2 linked regions of the Pedobacter sp. W3I1 genome follow. The protein of the gene in region 2 interacts with the protein of the main gene of each other region in a pairwise test. Links are inferred from orthologs where the notes say so. Each region holds a gene or a part of one and is shown on either strand. Other genes may lie near its edges.

Region 1 (4,789 bases), 3.1 Mb from region 2 along the record:
TTAATACAATTATTACATCGTTTATAAACCCACACGGGATGCGGAATTTTTGGGATAGAGAAGGTTATTTGTCAAGCGTTTATAAATTTGATCAGGGGTATTTCATGGTCATTACACTCGTTATGATTATTGTTGCAGTGCTAAAAGCAATCATGTTCTATTTAATTGTGAAATTATTTATCGATAAAAAGCTCAGTATTTCTCGGCCATTCAGTTTAGAATTGAAGCATTTTATTTTGATGCAGGCTTTTTTGGTGCTTGGAATAGGTTTTTTTGCCCATTTAGGGTATAAGTTTACCATTTGGTTAACTGAAAAAGGTGTTGGGGTTGCTAACCTCCACTCGTTAAATATGGATGGCGCTGATGTATGGTTCTTTATGGCTGTTGTACTTTTTATAATTGTACAGGTTGTAAACAAAGGGATAGAAGTTCAACAAGAAAATGATTTAACGATATAAGCATGAGTAATACTGTAAAAATTTTAAGGAACATTGCTTATAGCTTGATTGTTTATGCCCTGGTTTCAGCCTTAACGCACTGTATTTATGCCATAATAGATTACAATAAAGGTATTCTAAATATTAATGTTGCTAGGCATTTACCGGCCAGCATGGTTAATGTAAGAGGATTTCATTTTACCAATAGTGAAATAGGCGTAATTCAGATAAAACCTAGCCTTATAGAATCCATCATATTGGAAAACCAAATGTTTAACGATGGTGGTGGCAGCGTAGTTTTTTACCTCACACTAGCTGCCGCCATTTTATTGGCCATCAAGTTTAAACTGATCAATATTTATAAGTTGGAAGAGCAGAATGTTTACCAGCTACTGGTTATCGTTGTGTTTTTGTTTTTTGCGATCAGTTTGACAGGGATGGCACTGATGGATAATTATGTTGGTAACCTAACAGGTGGCGCATTCAAACACGACCATACTCATGGTTTCTCCAGTCTTTATCCTATGGGACTCATTGTAATAGCCAGTGTGGCCTTTCAGTTTGTGGAATACACAAGAAGAATCAAACAAGAAAACGATCTAACGATATAATCATGAAATATAAAATACTTGCAAGGGTGATAAGAGTATTTTTAATGCTTCTCATCTGTTTTGTGTCTTTTACTTGTGTAATGGATCTGGGTTCATATCTTTTTAATACGAAACGTTATATGTCAATGCCGGGTGGTGGGGCAATGGGCGATATAGGTGGGCCGGGTATTTATTTGCCAATGTCTTTAAGTATTTCCATTCCCGATACTTCCATATGGTACAAAAATGGAAATTTTGAAACGCGGTCAAAGACGATTCATCCTGATTATTATAAATCTGATAGAGAAACACTAAATAATTCTGCTGTAATCAGGAAGGTTACAAATACTTTAGTAGTCCTTGATAAAGAAAATGAAATTACTGTTGATAATGGTTTAAGAATGAGTGGTCCGGTATTTTTAAAATTTCATTCTAAAAGCAATATTGACAATGCATTTTGGTTCTTTTACGCTCAAATTCGTATTTATGTTGTAATACTTTTATTGGTTCTTTTGATCAAATTAGTTAATATTTATCTCACAGGAGATTTTCTCTGTAAGAGAAGTTTTAAATTAATTTCTTTAATTGGCATATTACTGATTTCTGTAGAGTTATTTGAATTGGCATGCATGTTCATAAACGGGAATATTATACCTGCTGTTTGCTTAGAAACAAAGGCATTAATTGGCGGGTTTTCGAATCAAGGAGGAGCTGATCTTCAATTTAATTTTGGGGGATCTGTAAACTTTCCAAACGTCGGAATAGGCATCATCATTATCATCCTGTTCAAAGTTATTAAGGATGCGGTGTTAATTAAACAAGAAAACGATTTAACGATATAAACCCATGCCCATAATTGTAAATTTAGATGTGATGTTGGCCAGGCGTAAAATGTCGTTAACCGAATTAAGTGAGCGCGTAGGGATTACGATGTCTAATTTATCTATACTTAAAACAGGCAAAGCAAAGGCTGTTCGTTTGGAAACATTAGAGGCGATTTGTAAGGCTTTAGATTGCCAGCCAGGTGATATCCTTGAATTCCGCGCAGATTAACTTCTGAAGCCTAATAGGGCAGGAGCGTAGCAAGACTTCAATAGTTTAGCGTTAGGTTTTTTGCCGAAGCACCACGGACCGAAGTTAAACAAACCGGATAGAACGAAAATACTTTTTGTTGCAGGGTCTTCGACTCCGCTCAGACTGACAATCACAAAAAGATTGTAGTGATAGCAGGGCTTTCGTAACCGAAGAGAACAGGACCTTGATTTTCAAAATAATTTAGACCATCTAAGGTATTTTCTTTGCATATCTACACGCTATGGTGTTGAGAAAAACAGATCAGGTTAAACACCCCGTCCTGCGGACACCCCTCTAAAACAGGCAAAGCAAAGGCAGTTCGTTTGGAAACATTAGAGGCGATTTGTAAGGCTTTAGATTGCCAGCCAGGTGATATCCTTGAATTTCGCGCAGATTAACTTCTGAAGCCTAATAGGGCGGGAGCGTAGCAAGACTTCAATATTTTAGCGTTAGGTTTTTTGCCGAAGCACCACGGACCGAAGTTAAATAAACCTGATAGAACGAAAATACTTTTTGTTGCAGGGGCTTCGACTCCGCTCAGACTGACAATCACAAAAAGATTGTAGTGATAGCAGGGCTTTCGTAACCGAAGAGAACAGGAACTTGATTTTCAAAATAATTTAGACCATCTAAGGTATTTTCTTTGCATATCTACACACTATGGTGTTGAGAAAAACAGATCAGGTTAAACACCCCCTCCTGCGGACACCCCTCTAAAAGAGGGGAATAAAAAAACCTTCCAGTTTGCACTGAAAGGTTTGTATATTGTGATTAATGCTTTAAGCTTTAGTCTTTTTACTTTAAGCTTATTACGCTTGTTCAGCCAATACTTTAGTTACTAAATCAGCAGCTTCTTTTAAAGCGATTGCTGAGTAAACCTGAAGGCCAGACTCATCAATTAATTTTTTAGCTTCTTCGGCATTTGTACCTTGTAAGCGGCAAATAATTGGTACAGGGATATTACCGATTTCTTTATAAGCATCGATTACACCTTGAGCAACACGGTCGCAACGAACAATACCGCCAAAAATGTTGATCAAAATTGCTTTAACGTTCGGATCTTTCAAAATGATGTTGAAAGCCGCTTTAACGGTTTGTGCATTAGCTGTTCCACCAACGTCTAAAAAGTTAGCAGGCTCACCACCAGCCAATTTAATGATATCCATTGTTGCCATGGCTAAACCAGCACCGTTAACCATACAACCTACGTTACCATCAAGGTTAACGAAGTTTAGGTTAGATGCACTTGCTTCAACTTCCATCGGATCTTCTTCTGTTACATCACGCATTGCTGCATAATCAGGGTGACGGAATAAAGCATTTTCATCCAGATTCACTTTAGCATCAACAGCAATTACTTTATCATCAGAAGTTTTTAATACCGGGTTGATTTCGAACATTGATGAATCCGTAGCTTCGTAGGCTTTGTATAAAGCGGTTACAAATTTAACCATTTCTTTATGTGCAGCGCCACTAACACCTAAATTAAAAGCAATTTTACGTGCCTGGAAACCTTGTAAGCCAACTTTAGGATCAATTTCTTCTTTGAAAATTAAGTGTGGCGTATGCTCTGCAACTTCTTCGATATCCATACCACCTTCGGTACTGTACATGATGATGTTACGGCCTTTTGCACGGTCTAACAATACCGAAATATAGAATTCTTTGGTTTCAGAAGCACCAGGATAATAAACATCCTGAGCAACTAAAATTTTACTCACCAATTTACCTTCTGGACCGGTTTGAGGGGTAACCAATTGCATACCAATAATATCGGTTGCACGTTGTTTAACTTCTTCAAGGTTTTTGGCTAATTTAACACCTCCACCTTTACCGCGACCACCAGCGTGGATTTGCGCTTTAATTACAACCCAGTCAGAATTGTAATCTATTTTCAGTTGCTTAGCAGCCTCAACAGCTTGCTCAGGAGTATCGGCAACTATTCCTTCTTGAACGTTAACACCGAAACTTTTTAATATTTGTTTACCCTGGTATTCGTGAATATTCATCTGTTTATATTTTTGTTTTATCTGTCAGATGGAGCCTATTACGATTAAAATATTATTTTAATCGTATCGGGTTCATTTGCTACAAAATTTGCCCAAAGCTACAATTTCAAACCCTTTAAACAAATAGCAATTGCCGATTTTTTCAGAAAATGAACGTTTTATGTTAATCGGGAAATTAGTGCCTGTAATGTGCGCTAGTTTATGGTGTCCCGCTGATTTCGCAGATATGTGCAGAGATTTTTTATTTGAAAGTGAGAGGGCGGTTCTTCGTGGCGGCTGGCGGCCCTGCTTTCCGCTATAAGTCCTCACTACGCTCCGGGCTTACCGCTGTAATCAGGCTTAAAAACAAAGTTGGTTCCTAACAAATGCAAAAAAAAATATTCCCTCTGCGCTAATTATCTTAAATCTGTGCGAACAAAACGGTTAATAGTATCCTTTAACTTCCTGCAAATGGTGTTCCGAATATACCAACAGCCAATTCTGCCCATATAAGGAATAATGCCAGTAAAATAACAACGAGTAATACAGTCCTTAGGGTACCTGTTTTTAAATTTCTGATTACAAGTTCTATAGCCAAACCTGTGCTAAGTAATAAGGTGCCTGCGATTGCGAAATCGGATAGCTTCCAGTCCACTTCATTAGTAAACTGCATTGCTATTAACGGAATAGCTAAAATTGA
Region 2 (8,504 bases):
TCTTTAAACAACATGTAAGGCGTACCGGTTTCAATCTGAGAATCTAAAATAGCAAACCAAAGTTCCTGTGCTTTAATCGTTTTACGGCCACGGCCTTCTGCTTCGTATTTAGCGTATAATTCTTCGAATTCCTTACCGAAACAATCGGCCAAACCTGGTGCTTCGTGCGGGCAGAATAATGTCCAATCGCCATTATCTTTAACACGTTGCATAAATAAATCGTTAATCCAAAGGGCATAAAACAAATCGCGCGCACGCATTTCTTCTTTACCATGGTTTTTACGAAGATCTAAGAATTCGAAAACATCTGCATGCCAAGGCTCTAAATAAATAGCAAAGGCACCTTTACGTTTACCTCCACCCTGATCTACGTAACGGGCAGTATCGTTAAATACACGTAACATTGGGATGATACCGTTACTTGTACCGTTTGTACCACCAATGTATGATCCTGTTGCACGGATATTATGAATACTCAAACCAATACCACCAGCGCTTTGCGAAATTTTAGCCGTTTGCTTTAAAGTATCGTAAATACCTTCGATGCTATCATCCTGCATGGTTAACAAGAAACATGACGACATTTGAGGTTTTGGTGTAGCAGCATTGAACAGGGTTGGTGTAGCGTGCGTAAACCAACGCTCGCTCATCAAATTATAGGTTTTGATTGCGCTTTCGATATCTTCTTTGTGGATACCAACAGAAACACGCATAAACAAATGTTGCGGGCGCTCTACAATCTGACCGTTAACTTTTAAAAGGTAAGATTTTTCTAAAGTTTTAAAACCGAAATAATCGAAACCGAAATCGCGGTCATAAATGATAGAACTATCTAAAATGTCCTTGTTTTTTTCTATAATCTCATAAACATCATCAGCGATAAGCGGTGCCGCTTTCTGCGCTTTCGGGTCGAAATATTCGTACAACATTTTCATCGTACCCGAGAATGATTTAGTGGTGTTTTTATGTAGGTTGGAAACCGCAATGCGCGATGCCAGCAAAGCGTAATCAGGGTGTTTGGTTGTTAACGAGGCAGCAGTTTCTGCAGCAAGGTTATCCAACTCAGAAGTGGTTACACCATCGTATAAACCTTCGATAACCTTTTTGGCTACATCGATTGGATCTACCAGATCTGAATTTAAACTATAGCACAACTTTTGAATACGAGCTGTGATTTTGTCAAATTGCACCGCTTCTTTGCGGCCATCTCTTTTTAGTACGAACATATTTTATGAGATTAAGTTGTATTATTAAGTCGTGAGTATCAAGTATCAAGACTTAATCATCACTTTTGTATTTTTTGTTATTTATTTAATTGGTATCGAGTAGTGAGTATCAGGTATCGAGGTATAAAACCTTTTGCCATCTACCTTAAAAGTCTTCATCTAAAGAAAACGCCTGTTTGTTATTATCAGCAGAGGTTAATACACCGCTTTTCTGATAATCGCCAACACGTTTCTCGAAGAAGTTGGTTTTACCCTGCAATGAAATCATTTCCATAAAATCGAATGGATTGGTTGCATTGTAGATTTTTTTGTAACCCAGCTCTTGCAACCATCTATCGGCTACGAACTCGATGTACTGACTCATTAATTTTGCATTCATACCAATTAGCGCAACTGGTAAGGCATCAGTAATAAATTCTTTTTCAATTTCTACAGCATCACTAATGATACCATGAACTGCTTCTTCGCTCAATCTATTGCTCAACATGCTGTACAATAAACAAGCAAATTCGCAGTGTGAGCCTTCGTCTCTCGATATCAGCTCGTTACTGAAAGTTAATCCTGGCATTAAGCCACGTTTTTTTAACCAGAAAATAGAGCAGAAACTTCCGCTGAAGAAAATACCTTCAACCGCAGCAAATGCCACTAAACGTTCTGCAAAAGTGCCGTTTTCGATCCATCGTAAAGCCCATTCTGCTTTTCTTTTTACTGCAGGAACAGTATCAATAGCGTGGAACAAACGGTCTTTTTCTTCAGGATCCTTAATATAAGTATCGATTAACAGGGCGTAGGTTTCGGCATGGATGTTTTCCATCATAATCTGGAAACCATAAAAACAACGCGCTTCTGGCAATTGAACCTCACTCATGAAGTTTACTGCAAGATTTTCGTTCACGATACCATCACTAGCAGAAAAGAAAGCAAGGATGTGAGAAATGAAATGTCTTTCGCCATCATTTAAATTGTCCCAGTGTTTCTGGTCGTCAGAAAGATCAATCTCTTCTGCAGTCCAAAAACTAGCTTCGGTCTTTTTATACATTTCCCAAATTGCCGGGTACTTAATCGGCAAAAGCACAAATCTGTCTTTGTTTTCTTGTAGTAATAATTCCTGTTCCATACGCTGATATTTTTAATTCTATTTTAACAGAGCCGACAAAGGCACGCATCCATCAATTTTATATGATGATTGTAATGTCTTTTATCAAAACGCTGTTGTGAAAGTGCTAACCCTATTGCCTGGCAAACAACTGAGTTTTTAGTTAGGAAAATTTAAAATTGCAATCAGAATGATATACTCATAAATTACTAAAAACTAAGCTTTTATATTTGTTTTCAAGCGCAAGAAGTTAAAGAACTTTGTTATAACAAATATATATACGGTGGCCCTTTTTTGTGAATCAAAGTTGTTAACACCCCACCCAATTGCTGGGGAAAAACGATCAGTCGAATATCATTTTCAAGCGAAAAAAAAGCTAATCGTTTCTTTTCAAGGGTTTAGCAAACCAAAATGAGTGTTAATAACTTAAATTTGAGGGATATAATAAGCACTAAATAGAGCTAAACGGAGTATTACTCAACCATATAACTGAGGCTTACTTTAGCTATGCCTTTACTGAAGATACCGATCTGTTTTGCAGCACGTTCGGACAAATCTATAGCCAATCTTTTAGAGAAAGGACCACGGTCATTTACCTTCACTACTACCGATTTTCCGTTATCTGGATTGGTTACTGTAACCATAGTGCCGAATGGCAGGGTACGGTGGGCAGCCGTTAGTTTTTTTGCCCGGTATTTAGCGCCGCTGGTGGTTCGGCGGCCCTCGAATTTTCTGTGGTAATAAGTGGCGAGAACTGTTCTTTTGATGCTATCCGGTTCATTTGATGAATCAGAATTTTGTGCTTTACCTTGTAAAAACAGGAAACAAAAACTTAATAACAGAAGATACTTCATAGGCTAAAATTTTCTTTATCGAGCCTGCAAATATAAGCATTTAGTTTATAATCAATAATTTGTGGAAAAACAGCTTGATTTTGCACATTAAAAAAGGCGTACAACTTATTGCTGTACGCCTCTACCTAACCCTACTATACCCACCTTATTTTTTATCGGGCACGAAATTCATTGAGATTGAATTTACACAATGACGGGTGTCTTTATTGGTAAATCCTTCGCCCAAAAATACGTGACCTAAATGTGCACCGCAGTTGGCACAAACAATTTCTGTACGGGAACCATCGGCATCAGGAATACGCTTTACAGCACCTTTAATTTCGTCGTCGAAAGCAGGCCAGCCACAATGTGCATCGAACTTACTCTCTGAACGGTATAAGGCTGCATTACAACGTTTACAGGTATAAGTTCCTTTATCCGTTGTATGTTCATATTTACCTGTGCCAGGATATTCTGTACCTTTATTTACAATTACTCTTTCTTCTTCGGGTGTTAATGGATTCCAGTTCATTTTCTTCTTTGGTATGATTTGTTCTGTTTCCTTTGATTGTTTTATCTCTTTCTTATCTTGCTTTTGTGCACAAGCAGAAAGGCCTGTTATTAAAACAACAGCAGAAAGCAAAAATAGTTTATTTAACATCGTTTTCATACCTCAATATACGGTATAGATTCAGTTTTGGTTTGCTGGTTTAAGGGAATTACGTTGTATTTACAGAATAATGATAAATGTGTCTTTCTAGTTTGGAGTTGACAGTTAGGAGTTTTCAGTTTTGGGTACAGAGACCTCACCCTGACAAAGTTTGAGCGGTATGTTCTTTTTTGTATTCCCTCTCCTGGAGGAGAGGGAAACGAGGGCTGGTGGTTTAAACCTGAATTTTAGATTCCCGCCTGCGCGGGAATGACGGCATAAGAAGAAAGATGGCAGTAACACCCCAACTTTGTGTTCTTTGCGACTTAGTGGCCGAACACATTCTTCGCGAACTTTGCGGTAAAAAAACAAAAAAAGCGTCCCGAACCTAATCGAAACGCTTTTCTATAATGAGATTTTTAAATCTTATTTTGCTAATTCTTCTGCCATTGCAGCACCGATTTCAGCAGGACTTTCTACTACACGGATACCACACTCACGCATGATTTTCATTTTTGCAGCAGCAGTATCATCAGCACCACCAACAATAGCACCAGCGTGGCCCATTCTACGTCCCGGAGGCGCAGTTTGACCAGCGATGAAACCAACAACAGGTTTAGTACCGTGTTCTTTAATCCAACGGGCAGCTTCAGCTTCCATTCCACCACCAATTTCACCAATCATGATGATACCGTGAGTGTCAGGATCGTTCATTAATAATTTAACAGCCTCTACAGTTGGTGTTCCGATAATTGGATCACCACCGATACCGATAGCCGTTGTAATACCTAAACCAGCTTTAACCACTTGGTCTACCGCTTCGTAAGTTAAAGTTCCTGATTTAGAAACCACACCTACATGACCTTTTTTGAAGATAAATCCTGGCATGATACCAATTTTCGCTTCGTCAGCAGTAATTACACCTGGGCAGTTAGGGCCTATAAGCGTAACATCACGATCAGCAATATATTCTTTAACCTGAATCATATCCTTAGTTGGGATACCTTCAGTAATACAAACAATAACTTTAATACCACCTTCGGCAGCTTCCATAATTGCATCAGCAGCAAAAGCTGGTGGCACAAAAATGATAGATACATTTGCACCCGTTTTATCAACGGCATCTTTAACAGTATTAAAAACAGGCTTTTCTAAATGCAATTGCCCACCTTTGCCAGGCGTTACACCACCAACTACGTTTGTACCATAGGCCAGCATCTGCTCAGCGTGGTAAGTTCCTTCGTTTCCGGTAAAACCCTGAACGATAACCTTAGAATCTTTATTTACTAAAACGCTCATGTATCAATATTTTTTTGTGCAAAGCTAATATTATTGAACTGGAATTCAAATCTAAAACCATATTATTTAGTTCGTTTTTTCAGGAAAATGTAAGGAAATGGTTTATGGCAGCTGGAGTGCGCCATATGTTAAATCTCTTTAATAACTACTGTCATGCTGAGGCACGAAGCATCTGTAGCCGATGAAACAGATACTTCGTGCCTCAGCATGACAACAAATTCAGTGTTGCTGCTAGTAAAAAGTATCCGCCCCTGTTGCCTGGTTGCTGTCGGCAGGCGTTTGGCTATAAAAGATAAATGCTTTTTCGCACCATATTCAGAACAAGCCTTTCAGTTATAAACCTGACAGGAACGGGCATCCCGATTTAAGCACTATTTTTTGCTTTTTATGGTATGCTTGCTTGTTTCACAGGTTTCATCGGGATAAAGTGGATGGCAGGACAGAACCTGACCTAAGTACTACAAACCGTTCGTTTTCAAATCAAAAACATTAAGGCTTAGGGTAAGGAAATGAACAGTCTAGCGCTTTTGGAGGGCTGTACTCCCGCTCTCCGTTCTTTCCGATGAAAAATCGGAACCACTGCGATCGGGTTTAGTAACAAAGTGCTGGTGCTTGTGGCAACATGTCGGGAGCAAGCCTTTCATTATAAACCTGACAGGAACGGCAGCCTCCGATTTAAGCACCAGTTTATGTTATATTTTGGTGTGCTTGCTTGTTTCACAGGTCTTCTATCGGAGCTACAGTGGATGGCAGGGCGGAACCTGACCTAAGTAAACAAACCGTTCGTTTTCAAATCAAAATATCAACATTAAGGATTAGAAAATGAGCAGTTCAGTGCTTTTGGAGTCCACACTCCCGCTCTACGTTACTTCTGGTGAAGAACCAGAACCACTGCGATCGGGTTTAGTAACAAAGTGCTGGTGCTTGTGGCAACATCCATGCAAAACGCCTAAATTTACGTTTGAAGACTAAAGCTACAGACCAAATAATAAAAATCTATATCATGAAGAAATTAATTCCAATTATAACCGTTTTTGCTGCAGTTTTTATTTCCATTAATGCACGTGCCCAAAATAGCGATACAACTAAATATATCCTTCAAAACGATGTTGAAGTAGCTAAAGAAGAGCCAGGAACACATAACGGCGGTGGTAAAACCATCGGCTTTAACTTTTTTAGTGAGGCGAAAAGCCTGAAAACAGCATTCCGTAAAAGGATTTTAAAATCAGGATCCTCCATCGGTTACCATTTGCAAAAAGAGGATGAAATTTATTATGTGATTAGTGGTAATGGCACCATGCAGATGAACGGAAAAACTTTTGCTGTTAAACCTGGTGATGCCATTTTAACGCGCCCGGGCAGCTCGCATGGTATTGCCCCGAATGCGGGTAACGACTTAACCATTTTGATTGTTTACGAAAAGAAATGATGATATTCGAACCTAAACCATTTCCTCCCCCTTCGGAGGGGTAAGGAGAGTATAGCGCTATTTTCATCCCCCTGCCCCCTTCAAAGGGGGACGTTGGATACTACAACTAGAGAACAGATACCAGACAATGGAATTAGAAAAACATTACACCAATAGAACGGGCTGGCTAAGGGCTGCTGTACTTGGTGCCAACGATGGCATTATTTCTACAACCAGTTTGGTTATTGGCATTGCCGCAGCCAGTGATACGAGGAGTCCGATTGTTCTGGCTGCCCTGGCGGGCTTGGTTGCCGGGGCATTATCTATGGCTGCTGGCGAATATGTTTCGGTAAGCTCTCAGGCTGATATTGAAAAAGCAGATCTGGCCCGCGAGAAAATAGAACTCGAAACCATGCCTGAGGTGGAGCTGAAAGAACTTGCCAAGATATATGTAGCACAAGGATTGGATGAAGATTTGGCCATGCAAGTAGCCATCAAACTAACAGAGAAGGATGCTTTAGTAGCACACGCAAGAGACGAACTGGGTATTAACGAAATTACACAGCCCAAACCACTTCAAGCTGCTTTTGCATCTGGCGCCTCCTTTGTTAGCGGCGGAATCCTACCCTTTTTGGTTGCCTTTCTAGCTCCTATCAAATCGATGGTGTTTTATCAATATGGTTTTGCTATCGTATTCCTGGCTTTATCGGGTGCAATTGCAGCAAAAGCTGGAGGCTCCAATATGACTAAAGGAATAATCAGGATCTGCTTTTGGGGAACAGTAGCCATGGTAATTACGGCATTGGCCGGATATATTTTTGAGGCCAAAACGAGTTAGTTTTCAGTTGACAGTTTACAATTTCAGTAAACAGTTCTATACTCGCAGTACCTCTTTTTTAAAAAGCTTGACAGTTTAGGCGGTTAATTACTATTGCTCTTTACAACCCGCCTAAAGAATTTATATTCATAGGTTGGTCGGGAAATGTTTTCCCGCCCCTTGGACTGTGGATTTACAATCCACCTACAAGGATTACAAATCCTTAGCTCTTGAATCGGGATTGCAAATCCCGATTAACCTCGCAACCAACTAACGCAGAAAGCCGGACTAACTTTAATTGTTCATCCGGCTTTGATTTAGTATTTATTAGACTAAAGACTGTTGACTTAAGACTTAGGACTTTCTATTTTAGGGCTATCTGCTTTTGGTTTTGCCTCAGTTTTCCAGGTTTTTACCCATTCGGCCTGTGCAGCTTCGTCATGGAAAGTCCATGCCACGAAACGGCTTATTTTTTGTCCCTGGCTCATTTGAACGGTGGTTACCTCAAAAGCATTTGCTTTAACCAATGCGCTATAGATACTTTTTAAATTGGCACTTTTTGATACCAATGAGGTAAACCATAACACCTGATTTTTGATCTGCTCGCTCTGAATAATCATTTGCTCTACAAAAGCACGCTCGCCCCCCGGGCACCAAAGTTCGGCTTTGTTACCTCCAAAGTTTAATACATGCTTTACTTCTTTTTCCTTACCACCCAGGTTACGCCATTTCTGACGGGTACCCTGCTCTGCCTCTTTTAAAGAAGCATGAAACGGTGGGTTGCAAACCACAGCATCGAACCTTTCTTTACCACCTACAACACCTCTAAAAATACCCATTTTTGAAGATTGCTGACGGATTTCTACCGCTCCCTGTAAGGGTTTATTGGCTTCGATAATACGTTTTGCCGAATCAACCGAAAGTGGATCGATCTCAGTTCCGACGAAATTCCAGCCATATTCCTGGTGACCGATGATTGGGTAAATACAGTTGGCACCTACACCAATATCCAATACATTGATATTTGCTCCTTTAGGGTTTTTACCTTTATTGCTTGATCCTAACAGGTCGGCAACATAGTGGATATAATCGGCCCGGCCCGGAATAGGTGGACAAAGAAAATCAGCAGGAATATCCCACTGCGAAATGTTATAAAAATACTTTAACAACGCCCTG

Evidence for each region.
Region 1: the proteins of sucD (region 2) and sucC interact in binary tests that used the Escherichia coli proteins (3 or more experiments, as listed by UniProt). The link is inferred for Pedobacter sp. W3I1 from one-to-one orthologs.

Annotation. Positions count from the first base shown.
Region 1 is NZ_JAUSXN010000001.1:4,744,883-4,749,671, reverse strand. The notes cover bases 2,011-4,789. They hold sucC (ADP-forming succinate--CoA ligase subunit beta), read right to left. Parts: upstream 4,111-4,789; coding sequence 2,911-4,110; downstream 2,011-2,910. Other genes in these bases: QF042_RS19385 (hypothetical protein), read right to left, coding at 4,547-4,789; QF042_RS19400 (helix-turn-helix transcriptional regulator), read left to right, coding at 2,011-2,080. Outside these bases: QF042_RS19415 (DUF2975 domain-containing protein), read left to right, coding at 1-458; QF042_RS19410 (hypothetical protein), read left to right, coding at 461-1,048; QF042_RS19405 (DUF2975 domain-containing protein), read left to right, coding at 1,051-1,869; more of QF042_RS19400, read left to right, coding at 1,874-2,010. UniProt on the Escherichia coli protein: Succinyl-CoA synthetase functions in the citric acid cycle (TCA), coupling the hydrolysis of succinyl-CoA to the synthesis of either ATP or GTP and thus represents the only step of substrate-level phosphorylation in the TCA.
Region 2 is NZ_JAUSXN010000001.1:1,663,559-1,672,062, reverse strand. What follows is about bases 3,168-6,129. They hold sucD (succinate--CoA ligase subunit alpha), read right to left. Parts: upstream 5,104-6,129; coding sequence 4,231-5,103; downstream 3,168-4,230. Other genes in these bases: QF042_RS07165 (cupin domain-containing protein), read left to right, coding at 6,107-6,129; QF042_RS07175 (methionine-R-sulfoxide reductase), read right to left, coding at 3,322-3,825; QF042_RS07180 (septal ring lytic transglycosylase RlpA family protein), read right to left, coding at 3,168-3,176. In the rest of the region: QF042_RS07190 (ribonucleoside-diphosphate reductase subunit alpha), read right to left, coding at 1-1,226; QF042_RS07185 (ribonucleoside-diphosphate reductase small subunit), read right to left, coding at 1,372-2,343; more of QF042_RS07180, read right to left, coding at 2,796-3,167; more of QF042_RS07165, read left to right, coding at 6,130-6,532; QF042_RS07160 (VIT family protein), read left to right, coding at 6,660-7,349; 23S rRNA (adenine(1618)-N(6))-methyltransferase RlmF, read right to left, coding at 7,676-8,504. UniProt on the Escherichia coli protein: Succinyl-CoA synthetase functions in the citric acid cycle (TCA), coupling the hydrolysis of succinyl-CoA to the synthesis of either ATP or GTP and thus represents the only step of substrate-level phosphorylation in the TCA.